Regions from separate parts of the Actinoplanes sp. NPDC023714 genome, predicted to be linked through region 2. Evidence: riboswitches for the same ligand, from Rfam matches in the RefSeq annotation. Region 2 holds a riboswitch; the other holds the start of a gene.
The links. A riboswitch is a leader RNA that binds a small molecule or an ion and turns the genes downstream of it on or off. The one in region 2 is predicted to bind glycine.
Positions count from the first base shown of each region.

Region 1: linked by a shared signal. The riboswitch ahead of gcvP (aminomethyl-transferring glycine dehydrogenase) and the one ahead of gcvT (glycine cleavage system aminomethyltransferase GcvT) in region 2 are both predicted to bind glycine.

Region 1 covers NZ_JBFAAR010000002.1:610,583-613,980, reverse strand. The annotation lists gene gcvP (aminomethyl-transferring glycine dehydrogenase) at 1-1,772, opposite strand, end outside; glycine riboswitch at 1,849-1,940, opposite strand; gene mgrA (L-glyceraldehyde 3-phosphate reductase) at 2,001-2,996, shown strand; gene AB0G10_RS10710 (nucleotidyltransferase domain-containing protein) at 2,996-3,398, shown strand, end outside.
Region 2 covers NZ_JBFAAR010000010.1:243,428-246,825, forward strand. The annotation lists gene AB0G10_RS34820 (L-serine ammonia-lyase) at 1-522, opposite strand, end outside; gene gcvH (glycine cleavage system protein GcvH) at 525-896, opposite strand; gene gcvT (glycine cleavage system aminomethyltransferase GcvT) at 893-1,957, opposite strand; glycine riboswitch at 2,085-2,181, opposite strand; gene AB0G10_RS34835 (GGDEF domain-containing protein) at 2,273-3,398, shown strand, end outside.

The DNA of each region.
Region 1 (3,398 bases), on a different contig from region 2:
ATCACGGCGCTGGCCGCGTTCGTGCCGTGCGCGCTGGACGGGATGAGGCAGACGTCGCGGTGGGTCTCGCCGCGCGAGCGGTGGTAGCCGCGGATCGCCAGCAGGCCGGCCAGCTCACCCTGCGAGCCGGCGTTCGGCTGCACGCTGACGGCGTCGTAGCCGGTGATCTCGGCGAGCCAGGACTCCAGCTGGGCGACCAGGTCCTCGTACCCCTGGGTCTGGTTGGCCGGCGCGAACGGGTGGATGTTCGCGAACTCCGGCCAGGTGACCGCCTCCATCTCGGTGGTGGCGTTCAGCTTCATCGTGCAGGAGCCGAGCGGGATCATGCCCCGGTCCAGCGCGTAGTCGGAGTCCGACAGCTTCCGCAGGTAGCGCAGCATCGCGGTCTCGGAGTGGTGGGTGTTGAAGACCGGGTGGGTCAGGTACTCGGTGGTCCGGCGCACCAGCGACACGTCGGCCGGGCCGGCGACGGTCGCGCCGAACGCCGCGAGGACGGTCGCGACGTGCGCGGCCGTGGTCGTCTCGTCAGTGGAGACCGAAACGTGGTCGGCGTCGACCAGGCGCAGGTCGACACCCTCGGCGGCGGCCGCCGCGACGATCGCCGCGGCGCGGCCCGGGACCCGCGCGGTCACGGTGTCGAAGAAGACCGGCCGGGTGATCTCGATCCCGGCGGCGGTCAGGCCGCCGGCGAGGGCGCGGGCGTGGTCGTGGGCGCGCTCGGCGATCGCCCGCAGACCCTGCGGGCCGTGGTAGACGGCGTACATGCTGGCCATGACGGCGAGCAGGACCTGCGCCGTACAGATGTTGCTGGTCGCCTTCTCCCGCCGGATGTGCTGCTCGCGGGTCTGCAGCGCCAGCCGGTACGCGGGCGCGCCGTCGGCGTCCTTGGACACCCCGACGAGCCGGCCCGGCAGCGAGCGTTCGAGCCCGGCGCGCACCGCGAGGTAGCCGGCGTGCGGGCCGCCGAAGCCGAGCGGCACGCCGAAGCGCTGGGTGGTGCCGGCCGCGATGTCCGTGCCGATCTCGCCCGGGGCGCGCAGCAGGGTCAGCGCCAGCAGGTCGGCCGCGACCGTGACGAGGGCACCCTGGGCGTGCGCGGCCTCGACGAGCGCCGCGTGGTCGCGGACCGCGCCGGACGCGCCCGGGTACTGCAGGTGCAGGCCGAAGAACTCCTCCGGGAGCTCCGCCGCGTCCAGGTCGACCAGGACGACCTCGATGCCGAGCGGCTCCGCCCGGGTGCGCAGCACGCTGAGCGTCTGCGGCAGCGTGTCCGCGTCCACGGCGTACACCTGGCTCTTGACCTTGGAGGCGCGCCGCGCGAGCGTCATCGCCTCGGCGACCGCGGTGGCCTCGTCGAGCATCGACGCGTTGGCGGTGGTCAGCCCGGTCAGGTCGGTGACCATGGTCTGGAAGTTGAGCAGCGCCTCGAGCCGGCCCTGGCTGATCTCCGGCTGGTACGGGGTGTACGCCGTGTACCAGGCCGGGTTCTCCAGCACGTTCCGCTTGATCACCGCGGGGGTGTGCGTGCCGTAGTAGCCGAGGCCGATCATCGGGGTGGCGACCGTGTTGCGGCTCGCGATCGCGCGCAGCTCGGCGATCGTCTCCTCCTCGGAGAGGCCGGCCGGCAGGTCCAGCTCACCGTGGAACCGGATCGACTCCGGGATGGCGGCGTCCATCAGCTCGTCGAGCGAGTTGTAGCCGACGGCCTTGAGCATGTGGGTCTGCTCGTCCGAACCCGGACCGATGTGACGGGGTACGAAGGGTGACGTCATGGGCGACTCCAGGCTCTCTGAGAAGGTCGGCACGCAACCTCCCCCTCTGTCATACCCAGACGGGTACTTCAGAGCGCCTGCCCACGCGGTCCTTCTGCCTGAGAGTTTTCCGGGGAGGGTTTGCCCCTTCGGCGCCGTCGCGAGGACGGTCTCTTCCGCACAGGTGTTGCCGGCACGACCAACCTACCAGCGCGCACCCGGTGGGATCACCGTCCTAGGGTGTGGTGTGTGACGTACACCCCTGATTCCACCCGCTACGACGCCATGACCTACCGGCGCTCCGGTCGCAGCGGCCTGAAGCTCCCCGCCATCTCCCTCGGCCTCTGGCACAACTTCGGCGACACCCGCGCCTTCGAGACGCAGCGCGCCATCGTGCGCCGCGCGTTCGACCTCGGCGTGACCCACTTCGACCTGGCGAACAACTACGGCCCCCCGCCCGGCAGCGCCGAGGCGAACTTCGGCCGGCTCCTCGCCGGCGACCTCAAGCCGTTCCGGGACGAGCTGATCGTCTCGACGAAGGCCGGCTACACCATGTGGGACGGGCCCTACGGCGACTGGGGATCGCGCAAGTACCTGGTGTCGTCGCTGGACCAGTCGCTGCGGCGGATGGGCCTCGACTACGTCGACATCTTCTACCACCACCGGCCCGACCCGGAGACGCCGCTCTACGAGACCGCTGCGGCTCTCGACGCGATCGTCCGGTCGGGCAGGGCGCTCTACGTCGGCATCTCCAACTACAAGTCGGCGCAGGCCGCGGAGATCGCCGGCATCCTGCGGGACCTCGGCACCCCGCTGCTGATCCACCAGCCCTCCTACTCGATCCTCAACCGCTGGATCGAGCACGACCGGCTGCTCGACACCCTCGAGGACGCCGGCGCCGGCTGCATCGCGTTCAGCCCGCTGCAGCAGGGCCTGCTCACCGACCGCTACCTCGGCGGCATCCCGGACGACTCGCGGATCCGCACCAGCGTCTTCCTCAACGAGAGCGCCCTGGACAGCAAGACCATGGGCCGGCTGCACGCGCTCAACGACATCGCGAAGCGCCGCGGCCAGTCCCTCGCCCAGCTGGCCCTCTCCTGGGCGCTGCGCGACCAGCGGATGACCAGCCTCATCATCGGCGCCTCCAGCGTCGGCCAGCTGGAGAACAACATCGCCGCCCTCGCCGGTCCCGCGCTGACCGCCGCCGAGCTCGACGAGATCGACGGAACGGTCATCGACCTCTGATGATCGGCCTCGCACTGTCGGTCGTGGTCGGCTCGCGGGCCTACGGACTGTCCGGTCCCGGGTCCGACCACGACCGGCGGGGCGTCTTCGTGGCGCCCACCCGGTCCTTCTGGAGCCTCGACAAGCCCCCGACGCACTTCGACGGCCCCCGCGACGAGGAGTTCAACTGGGAGGTCGAGCGCTTCTGCGCGCTCGCGGCGCAGGCGAACCCGACGGTCCTCGAAGTCCTCTGGTCGCCGCTCGTCGAGACGATCACGCCGGACGGCGCGGCCCTGCGCGGGGCACGGCAGGCGTTCCTCTCCCGGCGCGTTGCCGAGACGTACGGCAGCTACGCCCGCGACCAGCTCAAGAAGGTCGACGCCCGCCGGGCCCGCACCGGCGAGACCAACCACAAGCAGGCCA
Region 2 (3,398 bases):
CAGCATCAGGCCGGAGATCGACAGCCCGGTCGACCGGGTGAGGCTCAGCAGATCGGAACCGGACGCGAACGGATGCGGGACGGGCGCCTGTGACCCTCGTACCGGGGCGAAGAGGTCTCCCACCACGAAGCCGCCGCCGACCGAGAAATACCGCTTCTGCAGGAGCTCGGCGCCATCGGCGCCGAGCGCCGTGAACACCATCCCGTTGGGGTGCTCGGGCAGGGATCGGCGGCGGTGCAGCACGAGGTCCACGGCGAACGGCAGGTCGCCGGTCGCGGGCTCGCGGGTCACGTCCACCGTCTCCGGGTCGCACCCTTCCAGGCCGAGCAGCACCGCCTTCGGCGTGCCGTGGCCGTGACCGGTCGCGCCCAGCGAGCCGAACAGCTCGGCCCGCACCGACGCCACGCCGCCGACATCGGTCAGCCGGCCGGCGAACATCCGGGCGGCGCGCATCGGGCCGACCGTGTGCGAGCTGGACGGGCCGATGCCGATCGAGAAGAGGTCGAACACGGAGACGGCCATGATCATGACTCCGGTGAGATCAGCGCGGCGTAGGCCGCGGCGTCGAGGACCTCGGGCGTGCCGGTCACCCGTACCCGGTAGAGCCAGCCGGCGCCGTATGGATCGGAGTTGATCAGCCCCGGGTCGTCGGCGAGCGCCCTGTTGACTTCCACGATCTCTCCATCGGCCGGCGCGTACACCTCGCTGACGGATTTGGTCGACTCGATCTCGCCGCACGGGTCGCCGGCCTTCGTGACCGTCCCCACCTCGGGCAGGTCGACGAAGACCACGTCGCCGAGCGCGTCCGCGGCGAACGCGGTGATGCCGACCGTGGCGATCTCGTCGTCGGTGAGCCACTCGTGGTCGCGGCTGTAGCGGAGGTTCAGGGGGATCACTGGGGGCTCCTGCGGTAGAAGGGCAGTGCGACGACTTCGGCGTCCTCGCGGGTTCCCCGCACGTCGACGACCAGCCGGGTTCCGGGGGTGGCGAAGACGGGCGGGACGTAGGCCATCGCGATCGGGTGGCCCAGCGTGGGCGACGGGGCGCCGCTGGTGACCTCGCCGACCCGGTCGCCGCTGACCGGGTCGAGCACGGCGTGGCCGGCGCGGGGCGCCCGGCGCCCGGCGGTGACCAGGCCGGTCAGCACCGTCGCGGTGCCCTCGGCGGCGGCCCGGCGCAGCGCCTCGGCGCCCACGAAGTCCGGCTTGTCGAGGGCGACGACGCGGCCGAGGCCGGCGTGGAACGGGGTGGTCCGCACGGTGAGCTCGTGGCCGTAGAGCGGCATGCCGGCCTCGAGGCGCAGCGTGTCCCGGCAGGCCAGCCCGGCCGGTTTCGCCCCGCCGGCGGCCAGGGCGTCCCAGACGGCCTCGGCGTCCGCGTCCGCGCAGTAGATCTCGAAGCCGTCCTCGCCGGTGTAGCCGGTGCGGGCCAGGAGCACGTCGCGGCCGGCCACCTCCGCGGGCCGGATGCCGTAGTAGGGCAGGTCGTCGCCGGCGCCCACGACCTTCACGGCGTGCGGGCCCTGGACGGCGATGAGCGAGCCGCCGGCGTCGGTGATCTCCACGGCGAAGCCGTTGGCGTGCTCGCCCAGCACGGCCCGGACCATCGCGGCGTTGGCGGCGTTCGCCACCACCAGGAACCGGTCCTCCGCGAGCCGGTAGACGACCAGGTCGTCGAGGACGCCGCCGGTCGTGTGGCAGAGCATCGTGTACCTGGCCCGGCCCGCCTTGACCGTGGACAGCCGCCCGGCCAGCGCGTAGTCGAGGAACTCGGCGGCGTTGCGCCCGGTCACCGCGATGCGGCCCATGTGGCTCAGGTCGAACAGGCCGGCCGCGGTCCGCACGGTGTGGTGCTCGGCGAGGTCGCTGCCGTAGCGCAGCGGCATGGTCCAGCCGGCGAACGTGGTGAGGCTCGCGCCGAGGCGCGCATGGACGTCGAAGAGCGCGGTGCGTCTCACGGGAGGCTCCAGGATCGAGAAGGGTGGGCCTCCCTCGCTCTGTCATGGGGCCTGAGAGCTTCACCGCCTCCGCGTGGGGCGGCTTGCACCGTGGGCGCGTCCCAGGGGACGGCTTTCCAGAGTCGCCTGCATCGCAGCGGTACGGGGGCCTGAGAGATTCTGAGGGAGAAGTTGCTCCTTCGGCGTCCGATTCACGAGAATCGGAGCTCTCCCGCTGCGGGTGAACGGCTTGTTCAGTTGTGGCTGCAAGCTATCCGGGCCCTCATGATCACGTCAAGCGCTCACCGATCGGCGCAACCTGCCGACAGGAGGACCGTGGGGGCGATCAGCTGCTGGCTCGCGGTCGCCGTCTGCGCCACGGCCATGACCTACTTCATCGTCCGCTCGCTGCCGCGGATCGCCGCGGACGACCCGCAGCGGCGCTTCTGGCGGACGTTCGCGGCCGCCGGGGTGATCTTCAGCGCCGGCGAGTGGATCCAGCTGGCCCAGACGATCGCGGCGCCCTCGTCGGTGGAGGCGCTCACCGGCACCGGCGCGGCCCGCACGGTCGCGCTCGCTCTCGGCGGGTCCGCGCTCGTGGCCGTCCTCGCGACCTATCCACTGCCGCACCGTTCCGCGCACGTCCGGCTCTGCTACCACCTCGACCTGGCGACCGTGGTGGTGGCGGCCGGCGTCTACGGCATCTACTGGACGGTGACCGGCTCGGCGTTCACCCAGAACCTGGCCGGGATCGCGGCCGGGCCGGTGGTCGCCATGATGGCCGCGTTCACGGCCGGCCGGCTCTACCTCAGCGGTGCGGCGCCGTTCCACTGGCACGTCGGGGTGGTCGGGCCGGTCGCCGCGATCGCCGAGGGGGTCGCCCGGGCGCTCGGCCCGGCGCTGGCCCGGGAGGGCCGGCCCGGACTCGTGTTCGTGCTCAGCGTCGGCTCGCACGTGATGCTGCTCGGCACGGCCTGGCTCCAGTACCGCCGGTATCGCGCGGTGGCGCCCCGCGTGCGACGGAGGCCGTACAGTGTCCTGCCCTATCTCGCTCTCGCGGCGGTCTTCGGCCTGCTGGTGGCGACGCTCGCGATCTACGGCCTCGACCTGCGGGCGTGGATCATCCTGGGTGGCGCGGTGACGTGCAGCGCGATCGTGGTGGCCCGGCAGCTGATCGCGTTCATCGACAACGCCCGCCTGCTGACCGAGCGGGACGCGCTGGCCGAGCGGTTGCACACGATGGCGTTCACCGACAGCCTGACCGGCGCCCGCAACCGCGCCTTCTTCCTGGACGCGCTCTCCTCCGCGCTGGAGTCCGGCGCCGACGTCGGGGTCATGCTCGTCGACCTCGACGACTTCAAGCCGGTGAACGACCGCTTCGGGCACGCGGCCGGCGACGCCGTGCTGGTCGAGGCCGCCCGGCGCCTGCGGGAGTGCGTCCGCGACGCCGGCCTGGTGGCCC